3 regions of the Paraburkholderia sp. SECH4 genome follow, and region 1 is predicted to be linked to each of the others. Evidence: predicted binding sites of a transcription regulator. Region 1 holds the regulator's gene; each other region holds the start of a gene.

What was found. The regulator LexA, encoded in region 1, represses DNA repair genes until DNA is damaged. The targets are predictions, from matches to a motif close to ACTGTATNNNNATACAGT.
Region 2: a site for LexA is predicted at 2,413-2,430, ahead of M0D67_RS16865 (VRR-NUC domain-containing protein). Genes of this name have one in related genera too.
Region 3: a site for LexA is predicted at 2,004-2,021, ahead of recA (recombinase RecA). Genes of this name have one in related genera too.

Annotation. Positions count from the first base shown of each region.
Region 1 covers NZ_JALOCP010000069.1:10,203-16,828, forward strand. Annotated here, with positions in the region: gene M0D67_RS40475 (sulfate/molybdate ABC transporter ATP-binding protein) at 1-1,049, opposite strand, end outside; gene cysW (sulfate ABC transporter permease subunit CysW) at 1,049-2,062, opposite strand; gene cysT (sulfate ABC transporter permease subunit CysT) at 2,059-2,973, opposite strand; gene M0D67_RS40490 (sulfate ABC transporter substrate-binding protein) at 3,126-4,175, opposite strand; gene lexA (transcriptional repressor LexA) at 4,491-5,141, shown strand; gene M0D67_RS40500 (hypothetical protein) at 5,200-5,544, shown strand; gene M0D67_RS40505 (DUF2939 domain-containing protein) at 5,708-6,349, shown strand; gene M0D67_RS40510 (universal stress protein) at 6,482-6,626, opposite strand, start outside.
Region 2 covers NZ_JALOCP010000011.1:16,702-23,327, reverse strand. Annotated here, with positions in the region: gene M0D67_RS16870 (ATP-dependent DNA helicase) at 1-634, opposite strand, end outside; gene M0D67_RS16865 (VRR-NUC domain-containing protein) at 631-2,397, opposite strand; gene M0D67_RS16860 (S10 family peptidase) at 2,516-4,312, opposite strand; gene M0D67_RS16855 (pyridoxal phosphate-dependent aminotransferase) at 4,570-5,757, opposite strand; gene M0D67_RS16850 (RNA polymerase factor sigma-54) at 5,894-6,626, opposite strand, start outside.
Region 3 covers NZ_JALOCP010000002.1:205,302-211,927, reverse strand. Annotated here, with positions in the region: gene recX (recombination regulator RecX) at 1-839, opposite strand, end outside; gene recA (recombinase RecA) at 847-1,923, opposite strand; gene M0D67_RS03825 (response regulator transcription factor) at 2,157-2,945, shown strand; gene M0D67_RS03820 (sensor histidine kinase) at 2,955-4,493, shown strand; gene M0D67_RS03815 (MFS transporter) at 4,724-6,382, shown strand; tRNA gene M0D67_RS03810 (tRNA-Met) at 6,469-6,545, shown strand.

The DNA of each region.
Region 1 (6,626 bases):
GGAAATACGCGCAACGCGCGCGGCACAGCCGTCACGCCGTCGCCGATCGACAGTTGCAGATCGCGCCACGATTCGCGATCGAGTTCAGCCTCGAGCACATTGCCTTCGCGGCCCGCCAGTTCCACACGCACCGAGCCGCCGAGCGTGACCACGCGCCGCACGTCGACCACAATGCCTTCGCGATGGCCGGATGCTTGCGGATACAACTGCAGATCGTGCGGACGTACATAGGCGAACGCCGGCCCCTTGAAGTCAGCCTTGATCGCGACCGGCAACGCCGCGCCGTCGACCACGAAGCCGCTCGCATCCACGTTGCCATGCAGACGGTTCGCCGCGCCGAGAAACTCGTAGACGAACGAGGTTTGCGGATGGTCGTACACGTCCTGCGGACTGCCCACCTGCTCCACATGCCCACGATTCAACACGACAATACGGTCTGCCACTTCAAGCGCTTCTTCCTGATCGTGCGTGACAAAGATCGTCGAGATATGCAGATCGTCATGCAAACGACGCAGCCAGCTACGCAGTTCCTTGCGCACCTTCGCATCAAGCGCGCCAAACGGTTCGTCGAGCAGCAGGACCTTCGGTTCGACAGCGAGCGCACGCGCCAACGCAATCCGCTGGCGCTGACCACCCGACAATTCCGACGGGTAACGTTGCGCGAGCCAGTCGAGTTGCACGAGCTTCAGCAGTTCATGCACCTTCTCGCGAATCACCGCTTCCGAAGGCCGCTCCTTGCGCGGTTTCACACGCAAGCCGAACGCCACGTTCTCGAACACCGTCATATGACGGAACAGCGCGTAATGCTGGAACACGAAGCCGACTTCACGCTCGCGCGCGCCGACCGTCGCCACGTCCTGGCCTTGCAGCACGACCTGGCCGGCATCCGCGTATTCGAGGCCCGCAATCACACGCAGCAAGGTGGTCTTGCCACAACCCGACGGCCCGAGCAGCGCAACCAGCTCGCCCGGCGGAAAATCGAGCGAAACGTTGTCGAGCGCGACGAAATCGCCGAAGCGCTTTTGCAGGTTACGAACGGTGATACCCATTACAGCTCTCCTTGCTTGAGCGCGTGTTGATGCGATGCATGCGTTGCATTGACGGAATGTGAGGCGGATGGCGGCGTGACCGGCCCTGCATACGCCGGCACATCACGCGCGGCCGACAGTTCCGCCGACATATGGCGCTCGGCGAGCAGCTTCAGGCCGAGCGTTACGAGTGCGAGCAAGGCCAGCACCGACGCCACGGCGAACGCCGCCGAGAAGTTGTATTCGTTATAGAGAATTTCGACGTGCAGCGGCATCGTGTCGGTCTGGCCGCGAATGTGGCCGGACACCACCGACACCGCGCCGAACTCACCCATCGCCCGCGCGTTACACAGGATCACGCCGTACAGCAGGCCCCATTTCACGTTCGGCAGCGTGACGCGCCGAAAGATCTGCCAGCCCGATGCGCCGAGTACATGCGCGGCCTCTTCTTCGTCGTTGCCTTGCGCCTGCATCAGCGGAATCAATTCACGCGCGACGAACGGGAATGTGACGAAGATCGTCGCCAGCACGATGCCCGGCACCGCGAAGATGATCTGCACGTTATGGTCCTGCAGCCACGGGCCGAACCAGCCCTGCGCGCCGAACATCAGCACGTAGATCAAACCGGAGATCACCGGCGAGACCGAGAACGGCAGATCGATCAACGTGGTCAGCAATGCCTTGCCACGGAACTCGAACTTGGCGATACACCATGACGCCGCGAGGCCGAACACAAGATTCAGCGGCACAGCGATCGCAGCCGTGATCACGGTGAGCTTGATGGCCGACAACGCATCCGGATCGGCCAGCGATTCCAGATAGAAGCCGATGCCCTTGCTCAAGGCCTGATAGAACACGGCGACGAGCGGCACGACGAGAAACAACGCGAGAAACAGCAACGCGATGCCCGTCAGAATCCAGCGCACGACGGGTGGTTCGGTAACCGGATCGGGCCGGCGTGCAATATTGAGCGGCGCGCGCGGCGCCACGGCAACAGTCGTAGCATCCGCGCTATTCAAGGAGTTGCGGCTCATTGCACACCTCCGCCGACACCGACACCGACACCGATCGCCGCCACACTCGCTGCGGCAGGCGCCGGGCCTGCGCCGCCACGTCCCGTCCGGCGCTGCAGATACCACTGCAGCGTATTGATCAACAACAGCATCAGGAACGACACCACCAGCATTACGACCGCAATCGCGGTGGCGCCGGCGTAATCGTATTGTTCGAGCTTGGTAATGATCAGCAGCGACGTGATTTCCGATTTCATCGGCACGTTACCGGCGATGAAAATCACCGAGCCGTATTCGCCGAGCGCCCGCGCGAACGCCAGCGCGAAACCCGTGAGCAAGGCCGGGAACACCGCAGGCAGCACCACGCGCCGAAACGTCAGCCAACGCGACGCGCCGAGGCACGCAGCCGCCTCTTCCTGTTCGCGCTCGAACTCTTCGAGCACCGGCTGCACGGTTCGTACGACGAACGGCAAACCGATAAAGGTCAGCGCGATCAGCACGCCGGCCGGCGTGAAAGCGATCTTGATGCCGAGCGGTTCGAGAAACTGTCCGATCCAGCCGTTGCCCGCATACACCGCCGCAAGCGATATACCGGCCACAGAGGTCGGCAAAGCAAACGGCAGATCGACCACCGCGTCGACGATACGCTTGAAGGGAAAGGTATAACGCACCAGCACCCACGCAACCAGAAAGCCAAACACCGCGTTGATCAGCGCGCCACCGAGCGCAGAGAAAAACGTCAGGCGATACGACGCGAGCACGCGCGGCGAGCTGACCGCGCGCACGAACTGAGGCCAGTCAAGCGTCGCGGTCTTGAGAAAGGTCGCCGCAAGCGGAATCAGCACCACGAGGCTCAGATAAGCCACCGTGATGCCGAGTGTCAGGCCAAAACCGGGCAAGGCGCTCGGTTTTCGGAAGGTCAACGTCGTCATGCTCAGTACTCTTTCAGGGTTGAGGCCGGCGGCTCTTTTTTCGGCCGCCTGGCTGGCCAAAAAGCGCGCCTCGCCGGCACGCTTTCTGGCGAAGTGTGACTACGCGTTCAACTGCGGCGTCTAACTGCGCATCTCGTCTGGCTGACTACCCGTTACTGCGGCGAGTAGATCGAATCGAACACGCCGCCGTCGGCAAAGTGGGTCTTCTGCGCGTTCGCCCAGCCGCCGAACGAATCGTCCACCGTGTACAACTTCAGCTTCGGAAATTTCGAGGTCAGCTCGGCCGGCACCTTGTTCGAACGCGGACGGTAGAAGTTCTTCGCCGCGATTTCCTGACCTTCCTCGCTGTACAGAAAGTTCAGATACGCTTCCGCCACTTTGCGCGTGCCGTGCTTGTCGACCACCTTGTCCACCACCGCAACCGGCGGTTCAGCCAGAATGCTCACCGACGGCACCACGATTTCAAACTTGTCCGGACCGAACTCCTTCAGCGACAGGAACGCTTCGTTTTCCCACGCAATCAGCACGTCGCCGATACCGCGCTGCACGAAGCTGGTGGTCGCGCCACGCGCGCCCGAATCCAGCACGCCGGCATTCTTATAGAGCTTGCCGACGAACTCCTTCGCCTTCTGGTCGTTGCCACCCGGCTGATGTTCAGCATAGGCCCACGCGGCCAGGTAGTTCCAGCGCGCGCCACCCGAGGTCTTCGGATTCGGCGTGACGATCGACACACCCGGCTTGATCAGATCGTCCCAATCCTTGATGTGCTTCGGGTTGCCCTTGCGCACCAGAAACACGATCGTCGACGTGTACGGCGAGGCGTTGTCCGGCAAACGCTTTTGCCAGCCCTTGTCGAGCAAACCTTTGTTAGCCAGCGCGTCGATGTCATAGGCAAGCGCCAGCGTCACGACGTCCGCCTGCAAACCGTCCAGCACCGAGCGGGCTTGCGCACCCGAGCCGCCGTGCGACTGCTTGAAGGTGATCGTCTCGCCCGTTTTCGCCTTCCATTCCTTGCCGAATGCCTGGTTGACATCCTGGTACAGCTCGCGGGTCGGGTCGTACGACACGTTCAGCAGCGTCATGTCGGCTGCATGTGCCTGCACCGTGACGCCGACCGCGGCGATCGTACCGACTGCGCCGAATGCGAGCGCCGCGATAAGTTTTCTGGTCCTGCCTGCCAGCCCCGTGCCTTGATGGTTCATGCCAACTTTCTCCGCGTTGTGGTCCGCTGAAACAGCGTGTGGTGTTGTTCTACGTCGCGGTCACGTGCACATGAGCGCCAACTCGAAGGGCAGTCTATCGAAGAGCTTTCATCATTAAAAATAATGTTTCTTCATTCTTTAATACGCAAAAGTGGTAATGACGGCCGGATAAGGCGTTGCGACACGAAAACGGGTGTTGAAGCGTCCATTTACGACGCTGGAACGCCACCCCAGGACACGAACTTAAAGTAAAGCTTGAATTGCGCGGAATACTGTATAAAAATACAGGCACCTGTTCATACATACAGTGGCGCCATGACCAAACTCACCGCACGACAGCAGCAGGTTTTCGATCTGATCCGCCGGGCCATCGAACGCACCGGCTTTCCGCCCACCCGCGCGGAGATCGCCGCCGAGCTGGGTTTCAGCTCGGCCAACTCGGCAGAGGAGCATCTGCGCGCCCTCGCCCGCAAGGGCGTGATCGAACTGGCGGCCGGCGCATCGCGCGGCATTCGCCTGCTGGGCGGGTCGGAAGATTCGCCGTACCAGTTCACACTGCCGCACGCCAGCATCATGCAACTGTCGTTGCCGCTGATCGGCCGGGTTGCCGCGGGTAGCCCGATCCTCGCGCAGGAACATATCTCGCAGCACTATGCGTGCGACCCGGCGCTGTTCTCGAGCAAGCCGGACTACCTGCTGAAGGTGCGTGGGCTGTCCATGCGCGACGCGGGCATCTTCGACGGCGACCTGCTCGCGGTGCAGAAGAAAAGCGAAGCTAAAGATGGCCAGATCATCATCGCGCGGCTTGGCGACGATGTGACGGTCAAGCGCCTGAAGCGCCGGCCGAACGGCATCGAGCTGATCGCCGAGAACCCCGATTACGACAACATCTTCGTTGAAACCGGCAGCGCGGAGTTTGCGCTCGAGGGCATCGCCGTCGGGCTGATCCGCCCGGGCGAGTTCTAACTGCCCACGTGTTAGCCAACCCAAAGCTGCCCCAACGTTGAATCGCCTGGAGAGACTCATGGAACGCCTTGCCCGCCTGCTGCCTTTTCGCCAGTTTGGTCGTTTGCGTCATCTGCGCAAGCTGGTGCCGTGTTCGCTGATCGAGGCGTCCTCCGCCAGTACTCCAGCGCTGTTTGATGCACCCGTCGGCGTACCGGGCTTGCCGTCGTCGTTGCCGGCTTTTGCTCGCGTGTCGTTGAACTCGGGGCTGAATACGGCTGAACCCGCGCGCCGCGCGCCGGTGCGCGTGTATCACGGGCCGTCGCGGCTGATCATGGTCGGCACGGTAGACGCGGTGTGCCGCATGATCGATCGTTGCATCGCAGATGAAGCCAACGTGCACGGCGCGGTGTTCGAGTCATAAACCGCACTGCGCGTGCACTGCATCCCATTGCGGCTTTACTACGCGCGACACCCGGCGTACGGTCGTTCACCCGCCCGCGCCTTTTCGGATATCGCATCGCCTGGGATCGTTTTTGCGTGGCCGCGGTCCACGTTAGATCACACCTGATGGAGAGTCCCACTCGATGGCAGTTTCAACACGCACGAAACGCAATGCCGCCCGACCACTGATCGTCACCTTGATTGTGATTGTGGTGATTGCCGCGTTGGGGTTCAGTTACGCGTCGCCTTACATGGCGCTGAATAAGCTCAAACGCGCAGCGGATGCGCGTGATGCGCAAACCGTCAATGAATACGTCGACTTTCCCGCGTTGCGCGAGAGCCTGAAGCAGCAAGTCACCGGCTTGTTGACGCGTCGGCTCGACGTGCAAGGCAACGGCAATCCGTTCGCGGCGATTGGCGCGATGATCGGCGTGGCCTTGATCGGCCCGCTGGTCGACGCTTATGCAACACCCGACGGCGTCGCGGCATTGCTGAACGGCATGCCACCGCGCGGCAACCCGGGCGAGCGCCCTCCTGTTCCGGCTGGCACCGACAATCCGCCGGCCGCAACGGCTCCTGCACAGGAACCAGCGCACCCTGCTACAGGTAACAACGCGAACAGCACCACGCCACCCCAACCGCCGCAAACCACGGCGGGCTATCGCGGCCTTAACGAGTTCGTCGTCAGCTATCAGCATGGCGCTGGTGACGCGCGTTACTCGGCGATTTTGCGGCGCGAAGGTTTGTTCACATGGAAGCTGGCGGCGGTCAATCTGAACGAGTGATCGCCCGGCGCTCGCTATCGACTTGAGCGTATGAGCGAATCACGGTTTGGCCGAAGCGAACGCGGCGACCGTTCGGCCACGTGGCTCATTCAACTCATTCAATCCAGTCCACGCGCTTCGCCCCGCCGTGCATCAGGCCGCCGCCGCTTGCTGCTGCTCCTGCGCGGAAGAGCACGCCACCAGAATGCTGCATGAGACCCGATCGAGCAGCGGGGTATTGCCCGCGCCCATCCACCATCGTGATAGCCCGGTGCGGCAACGATGGCCGACCACCACG
Region 2 (6,626 bases), on a different contig from region 1:
TGCCGGTCGGCGCCTGCGCCATCAAGGGCTTGCCGTCACGCGCCGCGCGATACACCGACACCGCAAGCTCGCGCTGACCACTGCGGAACTGGCCATGCGGAAACTGCAACGCACCGAGCGCGGCATTGCGCGCGGCGCGATGGGCCTCTTCCTGCACAGCCCAATCGAGAAAGCGCTCGCATTGCTCGACGAAGAAAATCTCCAGCTCACGCGCCGTGTGCGTTTCGGTCAGCAAGGTTTCCTTCTGACTGCCGACATCGAAATACACCAGCGCGACCGTCAATCCGGCGAGCCCGAGGGCCTGGCACAACAGATGACCGTACACCAGCGCCTGCGCCCAATGCAGGGTGCGGTGATTGGCGGGCATCCGTTCGAGCGCGCCACGATGGGTCTTGATCTCTTCCAGCCGGTTCGACACCGGGTCGTAACCGTCGGCGCGGCCACGCACGGTCAAACCGCGATGCGTGCCGGTCAGCGTGACTTCGGCCTCATAGCCACTCGTGCGCCGCCCGGCGACCGTCACATGGCCGGCCATGCCTTCCAGCGAGGTAGGCGCGGGTGTGAAGCGCAGATCCAGATCGCCGCGCCGCGCGGTGAATTCGCACATCGCCCGGACGGCGACCACGTAGGTCATGGGGTGATCTCCGTCACGACTTCCGACGCGACGATCTCTTCATCGGCCCATCGCACGTCGAGCACGCGCACCGGCATGCCGTGCTGCGCGCAGTACGCGAGCCAGCGGATCTGGTTGTCCTGCAAGCGGTCGCCGGGGCCTTTCACTTCGATCAACTCATAGCGGCGCTCGGCCGGCCAGAACCGAATCAGGTCCGGCAGGCCCGAGCGGTTGCCGCGGATGTCACGCAGCAGACGCTCGAACCATAGTTTCAGATGCGCGGCAGGCAGGCAGTCGAGCGCCAACTCGACCAGTTCCGGCGTCAGCAAGCCCCAGAATACGAACGGCGATTGCAGACCCGCCTTGCTTTGCAGATGCCGCAGAATCGTCTCGCGATAGGCATTGCTGTCGAGTTGCGCAAGACACGCGGCGAATTGTTCCGCGCGGCGCGCATGAAAATCCGGCGCATGCAGATCGGCCGGTCCGCGCTGGAACGGATGAAAAAACGCGCCGGGCAGCGCCGCGAACACCGGCTCCCAGCACAGCAAGCCGAACAGCGAGTTAATCAGCGCGTTTTCGACGTAATGAACCGGCGCCGCGTCGCAAGTCAAATGATCGCGCGCGACGTATTCGACCGCTTGTGGCGCGTCTGGCCTCGGCAGCACCAGTGTGCGGCGCTCGACCGGCCGGGCGGCGGGCACACGCGGCACCCGCTCTCCGCGCTTGCGCTGCAAACGCGGCAACATGCGCTCGACGCGCTGCGCCTCCTCTTCGCTTTCAGGTTTGGCCGCGGCTTGCGAAGCGAGGGCGAAGGCTTCGTCGAATCGCTCGCTGCGTTCCAGCACACGCAAGCGCCGATGGCGCGCGCCGGGCCATGCGCAACGCTCATAGACCGCGAGCGCGGCGGCCCAGTTCTGCTGACGCTCGCAATGCTGGCCGATACGAAACAGCAGTTTCGCGCGACGCGTTTCGAGCCAGGGATTCGAGGTTTCGATGGCGGCAATTGCGGCGACGAGTTCGTCAATCGCCTCTGACTCCGCGTCACCCGTGGGGAGCCATTCCAACGCTTCACGGCACCCATGTAACGCAAGATAGACGTCGACGTCCGCGCGTTGCTGGAATGCGCGCGACGACGGCGCGAATGCAACCTTCTCGTACTGGAACACGCCGAGATCGGCAAGCACGAACTCCGACCAGTCCTGCTGCAAATTGCCGAAGAACATCAGGCGCAGACGCTCGCAAAGGGGCGCGATGGCGACGTGGAAGACGCGGTCGGTGGTCTGGCCGTGCCATGCGGACAACGGATGCGCGGCGGTGCCTCGTCCGTCACATTCGCCCTCGCCTTCGCCTTCGTAAAACGGCCGCAGCGTTTCCAGCAGATCGGGTTTGCGCAAGCCTTTCGCGCCAGGAATCAACGCGATGGCGTCCGCAAAGATCAGCAGCAACTCGGGGCGCGTGGTGAGCGCGAACAGATCGTCGAGCGTCAGGCCCGGTTCAGTGTCGACCCAACCGAGCACTGCCAGGGGCGCAACCGCCTGCAAAGGACAACCGATCTCGTCGTAAGAAAGACGGCTGGAGCGGAACAACGTGCCCTTGCGCATCAGCATGCGAACCAGCAACGCGCGCGAGGGCTGCGGCAAGGCGGCGAAATCGCGCAGGAAGCCGTGTTCGTGCGCGTCCAGCAGATCGTCGTAACGCTCGGCGAGCCACGCCAGCGCACGCTCGAAGTTCAGCAGGTAATAGGGGACATCAGAACGGAGGTCTGACGGAGCATCTGTCGCCACGGGGTTTTCATGAAACCTGTATGTTTATACAGTGATGATATCAAAATCCGTGGGAGAGACGGCTGACAATGCGGCAAGGGAGCTAGATTCCTTGCGGTGCCGCCACCCACATGCCAGCCTAGCCCGCGCCCGCCGCATAGAAGCTCGCCAGGTCCCGCTTGAGCGCATGCAACGCGACATCGTCGAGATAGATCATGTGCCCGGTCGGGTAGTAGGCGATGCGCACGTTGGCGCGCAGCGGCGCATCGATGCCCAGATGCGCGAGCGCGTACTCGGTCGCATAGAACGGCGTGGCCAGGTCGAAATAGCCGTTCAGCGACATCACGCGCAGATGCGGATTCTGCCGCATCGCTTCGGCGAGATCGCCCGCCGCATACGGCACGGACAAGTGTTCCCCCCACCACTCACGGTGTTTCCAGTCCCATTGCGTCAACGCGTCGTCGTTGAAGACGCGATAGCGGTCAGCAGGCGTGAAGTGCAGGTCCTGCGCAAAATGCTGATGAAGCGCGGCGTCGAAAGCGCTCGTCACACTGCTCACCGATGCGTCGTAATCGGGACGCTCGGACACGCCGTCGTACTCGAGTCCTTTAAAGCGTGCATCGAAACGGCCAATGCTGCGCGATTGATCGCGCAGCAATTGATTGCGAAAACGCGAGGGATAGAGACGCAGGCGGCTTCGCTTCACGTAATCGACGTCGAGCCCGGTGAACTGCGCGACGCGTGCGGCGATTTCGTCGCGCTGCGCGTCGGGCAACGCGTCGCCCTGCGCGAGCGCTTGCGCATAAGGCCCGCGGGCGAACGCGCGGGCCTCGTCGAGGAAGGCCGGCAGACTGGCCGGCTTTGGCACGATCTTGTCGTGGTACCACGCGATGGCCGCGAAGCTCGGCAAGTAGCTCTCGCTCTTGAAATCGAAGCCGGGTGAAAACGCCGAGGAATCGAGCACCGACGACATCAGGATCACGCCATTCAACGCGATATTGTTTTGCCCCAGTTGATACGCGAGCATCGCGGCGCGCGCGGTGCCATACGATTCGCCGAGCAGGTACTTCGGCGAATTCCAGCGCTGGTTGACCGTCAGATAGCGGTCGATGAATTGCGAGAACGCGTCAAGGTCCTTGTCGACACCCCAGAAGTCCTTCCCCGTGCCATGCCCGACAACCCTCGACAGGCCTGCGCCGACGGCATCGATAAAGACCAGATCGGTGGTATCGAGCAGGCTATCGGGGTTGTCGTCCAGCACATACGGCGCGGGCGGAGTGCTCGCGGGACTCGCCGTGCGCACCCGCTTCGGTCCGAACGAGCCGATCAGCAGGAACACGCTGCCCGCACCCGGTCCGCCGTTGAAAAGGAACGTGACGGGACGTGTCGAGGGCGCCTTGGTCGCGACGGTGTAGGCGGTATAGAAGACGCTCGCATTGGCCTGCCCGGTTTTGTCACGCAGCAGCAGGTTGCCCGCCGTCGCGGTGTAGTCGATGTTGCGGCCGCCGAGCCGGATCGAATGCTGCGTCACGGCAGCGCTTTCCGGCGGTACAGGGATCGGCGAGGTCTCGGGTTTGACAGCGTGCGGCGGGTTGTCCTGCGTATCGTTCTGAGCGGCCGCGGAAACCCGTGGCGGATGGCCGGTACGAGATGGATTTGCGCGCGGCTCCATGACTGGCTGGCCGTTCGCATCGACGGTCTGGCCGGCAGTGTCTGCCTGGGCGCCAGGCGCGCCGGGCACGCTTACCGAGCTAGCCGGCGCGGTGGCTGTTTCCGTGTCGGCAGCCGCAGTGGCTGAGTCGTCCAGTTCGGCCGCCGCGCACATCTGACTGAACGTGGTGATGACGGCAAGGACCAACGCCATCGCCACCAGCGCAGCCGCCATGGATCCTGCCATCAGTGATCGGCGCCACGAGAGATAGAAGCGAATGGCCATGGGGTATCCGGCTGCGAGTCGATAGGCGTCGATGTCCCGATTGTCCAGCTTAAGACGAATCAGGCGACTGATTCTTGACGCAAGCATCGAAGCCGTCAATCGAAAACGGGCTCTAACGCGCGTCCCTCCCAAGCCGCATCGTTTCCTTGGGGAAAACGAAAGTAATACGAAATACTTAAGAAAGCCGCTCCGCTATTGCGGCGCCACGAGGACTTCGTCTGACGTTCGCGGCTTGGGCGGCTTTCCCTGTTCACAGCCTACGCCTTCATACGCACCGGCAATCCGCCGACGAACGCAGCAATCCGTTCGCACGCGTCGATCAGGCTTGCCTCGTCGACCACGAAACCCAGCCGCACGAAGCCATTCGCGGTCTCGCCGAAGGCGCTGGCGTCAAGCAGCGACACGCCTTGTGCGCGAAACAGTTGCCAGGTGAAATCGACCGTATCGAGGCCCGTGCCGCTGACGTCGACCATCATGAACATGCCGGCTTCCGGCAACAGGCAACGCAAGCCCGGCACGCGGTGCAAGCGCTCGAACACGACGTCGCGGCGGCGCCGGTAAATCTCGCGCATCTCGGCGACGATCGGCGCCTTGTTCTGCAGGGCCGTCAATGCAGCCTGCTGGATGAAGCCGGGCAAGCCATACAGCATCGCCAGCGCGAGCCGCCCCATATGCTCGATCAGCGTGGCAGGCCCGATCGCCCAGCCCACACGCCAACCCGCCATTGCATGTGATTTCGACAGACTGCCGAGCGTCACCGTGCGCTCCGCCATGCCCGGCAACGCGGCGATGCTCACGTGCTCGCGCTCGAACGTGAGATCCGCATAGACCTCGTCGGAGAGCACCCACAGATCGTGCTCGCACGCGATCTGCGCGATGCGTTCCAGATCGGCGCGCGGCATCACCACGCCGGTCGGGTTACAGGGGGTCGCGAAGAAAATGGCCTGGGTGCGCGGCGTGATGGCCGCTTCGAGCGCATCGCAGTCGAGGTGGAACGCCCGCGCCGGATCGACCGGCACCGGCACGAGCGTGGCGCCCGCCGCGCGCACGCAGGCCTCGTATGTGAGGTACATCGGCTCGGGGACGATCACTTCGTCACCCGCTTCCAGCAGACACAGCGAGGTCGCGAACACGCCGTTCTGCGCCCCCGCCGTCAGGATCACGTTGGCCGCGCTCACGGCGCAACCGGTGGTGCGCGCATGGTCTTCGGCAATCGCCGCCCGCACCGGCTCACGCCCGGACACGGCGCTGTAATGCGTATCGCCGCCGCGCAACGCCTCGATGGCGCGCTCGACGATCGGCGCGGGCGTCGCAAAGTCGGGGTCGCCGACGCTCAGCACGATCACGTCTTCGCCATTGGCGAGCGCCTGTTGAGCGACACGATGGATTTCCCACGCCGACGTACGCCTGCCCTGCAAACGCTCAACCAGATTCGAATACTTCATGGAACTCACCCCGTTTCGACTTGAGCCGCCAATGTAATGGGGCGCGTGCGAAACGTCCAGATACGAAAAAGCGCCACGCGAGTACTGAGTCTCGTGTGGCGCTTCACTGAAGCCCTGGCCCCAAAGGGCAATGCGTTTAAACCTGGCGGCGCAATTCCGCCGGCGGCACTTTCATCAAGTGACGATATTTCGCCACGGTGCGCCGCGCCACCAGCACGCCCTGATCCGCGAGCATCCTGGCGAGTGTCACGTCCGACAGCGGATCGTGCGTGTTCTCCGCGGCGATCATTTCCTTGAGCAGCGCACGGACGGCCGCGGCCGAACAGGTGCCGCCGCTTTCCGTGCCGAGTTCACGCGGGAAGAAGTGCTTGAACTCGAAAATGCCGCGCGGCGTAGCCATATATTTGTTGCCGGTCGCACGCGAGATGGTGGACTCGTGCAGACCGAGCTCCTCGGCCACATCGCGCAGCACCATCGGCCTGAGCGCGATTTCACCGTACTGGAAGAAGGCTCGTTGATGCGCGACGATGCATTCGGCCACGCGTTGAATCGTATCGAAACGCTGCTGCGCATTGCGGATCAACCAGCGCGCTTCCTGCAATTGCTGCGCGAGCGGCGAGCGGCTTGCACCGGCCGACTGCGCGAACAGCTCGGCGTACATGCGATGGATGCGGGCGCGCGGCTGCACGGCCGGGTTGATCGTCACCGCCCATTTGTTGCGCACCTGACGCACGATCACGTCCGGCACCACGTAGTTGTCTTCGGTACGGCCGTAGTTGTTGCCCGGCTTCGGATCGAGCTTGCGCACCAGCGCGCAGGCCACCCGCAGTTCCTCGGCGCTGCAGCCGATCTGCTTTTGCAGTTCAGCC
Region 3 (6,626 bases), on a different contig from region 1:
TCGAATTTTTTCCGCCAAACGGCTTGAGCGCGCGCCAGTTCGGTTTCGCGCAGTTGCGCACTGGCTTCTTCGACCAGCGTTTGGTCCACCGCATGCTGCTTCAATTCGCCGACGATCCGGCTCGCGCCCAAGCGCGACGAGCGCCGATGGATCAGGCTTTCAGCAAACCGCGAGTCGGACAGCCAGTTTTCGGCTTCCAGCGAATCGAGCAAGGTATCGAGCGAATCGGTTTCCTCGACGAACGGCTTAAGCTTGCGCGCCAGTTCGGAGCGGCTGTATTCACGCCGGGACAAATAGCCGAGCGCACGTCCTTTTAGCGAACGGGCCGGGCGTTGGGATTTTTTTGCATCGTCCTGTTCCGGCTTCGCCTCGCCAGGCGTGCGGCGCGAGCGGGTATAGGTGGTTTCGGACGGGTCCGCTTCAGCCTGCGCAGAGGGATCAGACTGCGGCTGGCGACCTGCGGCGCGATCGTGCGCGTCGAACGATTCGAAGGGATCGGCTTCGCCGGCTGCGGCAAAGGAATCGGGATCTGATGCGTATGAGCGGCCAGGGGCAGCATTGCCGGCAGGATCGCGCGGCGAACGTGAAGTGGAACGCCCGAACGAGCTTCCAGAAGATTTGCCGAACGATGAACCGGACGAACGACTAAACGAACTACCGGACGAACTGCTAGACGACTTTCCCGACGACCGCCCAAACGACCGGGTGGACCGGGAAGTCGAAGAGGAGGAAGGCGGCGATGAAGAGGATGACGACGATTCGAACGAATCGTCGCCACCGTCACGCGGGCCGTCCGCGTTGTGTCCAGCGTTGGACGGCGGCCGGCCCTTGCGTATCACGTGCTGGTTACTCTTCTTCGCCCGCGACTTCAGCGGCCGCACCGGTCGCCACTTCCGCCATGGCATTCACGCCCAGCGATTCGCGGATGCGGTTTTCGATCTCACGAGCGATGTCCGGATTTTCGCGCAGGAATTCGCGCGCGTTGTCCTTACCCTGACCAATACGTTCGCCGTTGTAGCTGTACCAGGCGCCGGCCTTGTCGACGATCTTGGCCTGCACGCCGAGGTCGATGACTTCGCCCTGACGGGAAATGCCCTCGCCATACAGAATGTCGAAAATCGCTTCGCGGAACGGCGGCGCAACCTTGTTCTTCACCACCTTCACGCGCGTTTCGTTACCGATCACTTCGTCGTTCTTCTTGATCGAACCGATCCGGCGAATGTCCAGACGCACCGACGCGTAGAACTTCAGCGCGTTACCGCCCGTGGTGGTTTCCGGGTTGCCGAACATCACACCGATCTTCATACGGATCTGGTTGATGAAGATCACGAGGCAGTTGGTACGCTTGATCGTGCCGGTGAGCTTGCGCAGCGCTTGCGACATCAGACGCGCTTGCAGACCCGGCAGCGAGTCGCCCATTTCGCCTTCGATTTCAGCCTTCGGCACGAGTGCCGCGACCGAGTCGATCACGATCATGTCGATCGAGCCCGAGCGCACCAGTGCGTCGGCGATTTCGAGCGCCTGTTCGCCGGTGTCCGGCTGCGAAACCAGCAGGTCGTTGACGTTCACGCCGAGCTTGCCCGCGTACTGGATATCCAGCGCGTGCTCCGCGTCGATAAACGCTGCCGTGCCGCCGAGCTTTTGCATTTCAGCGACGACTTGCAGCGTCAGCGTGGTTTTACCGGACGACTCCGGACCGTAAATTTCGACCACCCGGCCACGCGGCAAACCGCCGACGCCCAGCGCGATATCGAGGCCGAGTGATCCCGTTGAGACCACCTGGATATCTTCGACCGCCTCACCTGCGCCGAGCCGCATGACCGACCCTTTGCCGAACTGCTTTTCGATCTGCGCAAGCGCGGCAGCGAGTGCCTTGCTCTTTTCAGCAGTCAGTCCAGCCGAGCCTTTCTTGCTTTCTTCCATGAATCGTCCTTTGCTATGATGAACGGCGTCTGAGGCAGATGTGCAGCCTAGTTTTGGAGGACAGCACACGAAACTCAGACACTGTATAAAAAAACAGTAGTTTTGGCAAGCGCGATTCTCATGCGAACGCGCATTTTTACCGTCGCGCTGCCCAACTACCCACAATAATTTTCGGAGACCGCTGTGCGCCGGGGGGACACCCCACGGTGCCGGCAAGGCCAGGCTTGCGCACCATGCGAATTCTGATTGCCGAAGACGACAGCATACTCGCGGACGGTCTGGTTCGATCACTCCGCCAATCGGCCTATGCCGTCGATCATGTGAAGAACGGCGTCGAGGCCGACACCGCCCTGTCGATGCAAACTTTCGACCTGCTGATCCTCGATCTGGGCCTGCCCCGCATGTCCGGGCTCGAGGTGCTGCGCCGCCTGCGCGCCCGCAACTCGACCGTGCCGGTGCTCATCCTCACGGCGGCGGACAGCGTGGACGAACGCGTCAAAGGCCTCGATCTCGGCGCCGATGACTACATGGCCAAACCTTTCGCGCTGAACGAACTCGAGGCGCGCGTGCGCGCCCTGACCCGGCGTGGCGCCGGCGGCGGCCCGACGGTGGTGCGGCACGGTTCGCTGTCGTTCGACCAGGTTGGCCGGATCGCCTATGTCAACGAGCAGGTGATCGACCTGTCGGCGCGCGAACTTGGTTTGCTCGAAGTGCTGCTGCAGCGGATCGGCCGGCTGGTGTCGAAGGAACAGCTCGTCGACCATCTGTGCGAATGGGGCGAAGAAGTCAGCAATAACGCGATCGAAGTCTACGTGCATCGGCTGCGCAAGAAGATCGAGCCGAGCGGCGTACGCATCATTACTGTGCGGGGCCTCGGGTACTGCCTCGAGAAAGCCGCCCTGCCGCCAAACGTGAACATGAACGCGAACCAGAGCGCCAACCCGCCCGCCGAATCCGAGCCGCCCTCCTCGCCCTCTTCGTCCCCCTCGGCCGCGATGCCCGCGAGCCATCACTTCAAATAGGGGGCCTCCATGTCCGCACGCGCAGATCGCGCCACGGCGCACGCGGCGGACCTCGACGAGGTGCGCGACGAGCGCTACGCCAATCCGTTCGCCCCGCCCGACGAGACCGAAGCCGCCGCCGAAGCGCGCCCACGCTCGCTGTTCGGCGAAATTCTGGACTGGATGCTGGCGCCGCTTCTGCTGCTTTGGCCGATGAGCCTCGCGGTCACCTACCTGGTCGCCAAGTCGATCGCCAATGGCCCGTTCGACCGCGCGCTCGAAACCGACGCCTACGTGCTCGCCCGCCAGATCCATCCGATCAACGGCGTGGCGGAGCTGTCGCTGCCCGACTCCACCCGCGACTTTCTGCGCACCGACAATGTCGACAGCGTCTTCTATCAGGTGCTCGGCACGCGCGGCGAACTGGTGGGCGGCGAGCGCGACATGCCGTTGCCGCACGAGGAAGACCGGCCGCCGCCTGGCCTCGTGGAATTCCGCGACGACGTGCTGCGCGGCAACGATATCCGCGTCGCCTATACGACCGTCGAGTTTCCGCAAACGCCCGGTGCTCAGCCGGTGCTGGTGCAGGTCGCCGAGACGCTCGACAAACGCAGCCAGCTTGCCAACGACATCATCAAAGGCGTGATCCTGCCGCAGTTCGTGATCCTGCCGCTGGCGATCCTGCTGGTGTGGTTCGGCCTGTCGCGTGGACTCGCGCCGCTGCATGCCCTGCAGGCGCATATTCGCGCGCGCCGCCCGGACGATCTGTCGCCGCTCGAAGCCCGCCGCGCGCCGCCGGAAATCGAGCCGCTGGTGACGTCGTTCAACGATCTGCTGACGCGCCTCGAACAGAACATGGAGTTGCAGAAGCGCTTTATCGCCGACGCCGCGCATCAGATGAAAACGCCGCTTGCCGGTCTGCGCACCCAGGCCGAGCTTGCGCTGCGCCAGGACGCCTCCGAGGAAGTCCACCGCTCGCTCGAACAGATCGCCACCAGTTCGGAGCATGCGGCGCGTCTCGTCACCCAGTTGCTGGCGCTGGCGCGCGCGGAAAATCGCATGTCGGGCCAGATTTTCACGCCGGTTGAGGTGACCGAGGTGGCGCGCAGCGCGGTGCGCGACTGGGTTCAGGCTGCGCTCGCCAAGCAGATGGACCTCGGCTACGAAGCCCCCGAAGAGCCGGTCGAAGTCGACGGCAATCCGGTCATGCTGCGGGAAATGCTGTCGAATCTGATCGACAACGCGATCCGCTACACGCCGGCTGGCGGACGGATCACCGTGCGGGTGCGGCACGACGTGACGGCGCGACTCGTGCATCTGGAAGTAGAAGACACCGGGCTCGGCATTCCGGTGGCCGAGCGCTCGCGGGTGGTCGAGCGTTTTTATCGGATTCTCGGCCGCGAAGGCGACGGCAGCGGCCTTGGGCTTGCGATCGTCCGCGAGATCACGACGATGCACGGCGGGGAGATGACCATCGACGATAACGTCTACCAAACCTCCCCACGGCTTGCCGGAACCCTCGTGCGTGTCAGCTTGCACGTACTCGAACAGGGACGGGACTTACCCTAAGAGCGCAAAAATCGACGCTTGGGCCGGCGCCATATTGAGATACGTTTGTCAAAAATTACAAGAACTTAGGCGTCAATTGCCGCGTTTTGATGGAATTCCCCTCTCTACGCCTGAAACTGCCATTTCACCCCTCCACGTCAGTACGCCGTAAGTTTCCACTCCAATAATCGGTTCCACGGGAACGCCTTTGCCGGCGGACCGCGTGCACATATCAATATTGGAGACGACATATGGCTACCGTTGGCGGGCAAATCTCGCACGTACCGATGACGCGCGATGAGAAGCGGGTGATCTTCGCATCGTCGCTGGGTACGGTTTTCGAGTGGTACGACTTCTATCTGGCCGGCTCACTCGCCATCTTCATCAGCAAGAGCTTCTTCTCCGGCGTCAATCCGACTGCCGCTTTCATCTTTACGCTTCTGAGCTTCGCCGCGGGCTTCGCGGTACGGCCGTTCGGCGCGATCGTATTCGGCCGCCTCGGCGATATGGTCGGGCGCAAATACACGTTCCTCATCACAATCGTGATCATGGGCCTGTCGACCTTCCTGGTCGGCTTCCTGCCCGGTTATGCGTCGATCGGCATTGCGTCGCCGGTGATCTTCATCGCGATGCGCTTGCTGCAAGGTCTTGCACTCGGCGGCGAATACGGCGGTGCGGCCACGTACGTCGCGGAACATGCGCCGGCGGGACGCCGCGGTTTCTACACCGCGTGGATCCAGACCACCGCCACGCTCGGCCTGTTCCTCTCGCTACTGGTGATTCTCGGCGCACGCACGGCCATGGGCGAAGACGCGTTCGGCGCCTGGGGCTGGCGCATTCCGTTCCTCGCGTCGATCTTCCTGCTCGGCGTGTCGGTATGGATTCGCCTGCAACTGAATGAATCGCCGGTGTTCGCGCGCATCAAGGCTGAAGGCAAAACCTCGAAGGCGCCGCTGACTGAAGCATTTGGCCAGTGGAAGAACCTGAAGATCGTGATCCTCGCGCTGATCGGCCTGACCGCCGGCCAGGCCGTGGTCTGGTACACAGGTCAGTTCTACACGCTGTTCTTCCTGACGCAGACGCTGAAAGTCGACGGCGCGACGTCCAACATCCTGATCGCGATCGCGCTCCTGATCGGCACGCCGTTCTTCCTGTTCTTCGGCTCGCTGTCGGACCGCATCGGCCGCAAGCCGATCATCATGGCCGGCCTGCTGATTGCTGCCTGCACGTACTTCCCGCTGTTCAAGGCGCTGACTCACTACACGAACCCGGCGCTGGAAACCGCAACGGCAAAAGCACCGATCGTCGTGATTGCGAACCCGGACGAGTGTTCGTTCCAGTTCAATCCGGTCGGCACGGCGAAGTTCACGAGTTCCTGCGACATCGCCAAGAGCGCGCTCTCGAAGGCCGGCTTGAACTACGAGAACGTCGCGGCGCCGGCGGGCTCGCTGGCGGAGATCAAGGTGGGCGATACGGTGATCAACACGTATGACGGCAAGGCCGCCGACGCCAAGGACCAGGGCAAGGTGTTCGACAAGACCCTGGCGACCACACTGAAGACCGCCGGCTATCCGCCGAAGGCCGATCCGTCGCAGATCAACTGGCCAATGAGCGTGGTGATCCTGACGATCATGATGATCTACGTGACGATGGTCTACGGGCCGATTGCGGCGATGCTGGTGGAGATGTTCCCGACGCGCATCCGCTATACCTCGATGTCGCTGCCGTATCACATCGGCAATGGCTGGTTCGGCGGCTTCCTGCCGGCGACCGCCTTCGCGATCGTAGCGGCCAAGGGCAACATCTACTCGGGGCTGTGGTATCCGATTGTGGTCGCGCTCGTCACGCTCGTGATCGGCATGCTGTTCGTCAGGGAAACCAAGGACTCGGATATTTACGCGAGGGACTGAAACGCCGGATAGCCCGGGCAATTTAAAAAAGTTGCGCGCCGGGGGTTGACAGCCCCCGGCCCTATCCTCATAATCTCGCTTCTTTCGGCGAATTAGCTCAGTTGGTTAGAGCGACGGAATCATAATCCGCAGGTCCGGGGTTCGAGTCCCTGATTCGCCACCAGTTGCAAGAAGAAGCCGCTGATCCACAAGGTCAGCGGCTTTTTTGTTTCCGAACGGGAAAATGCTCCTAAACGGCGCATAA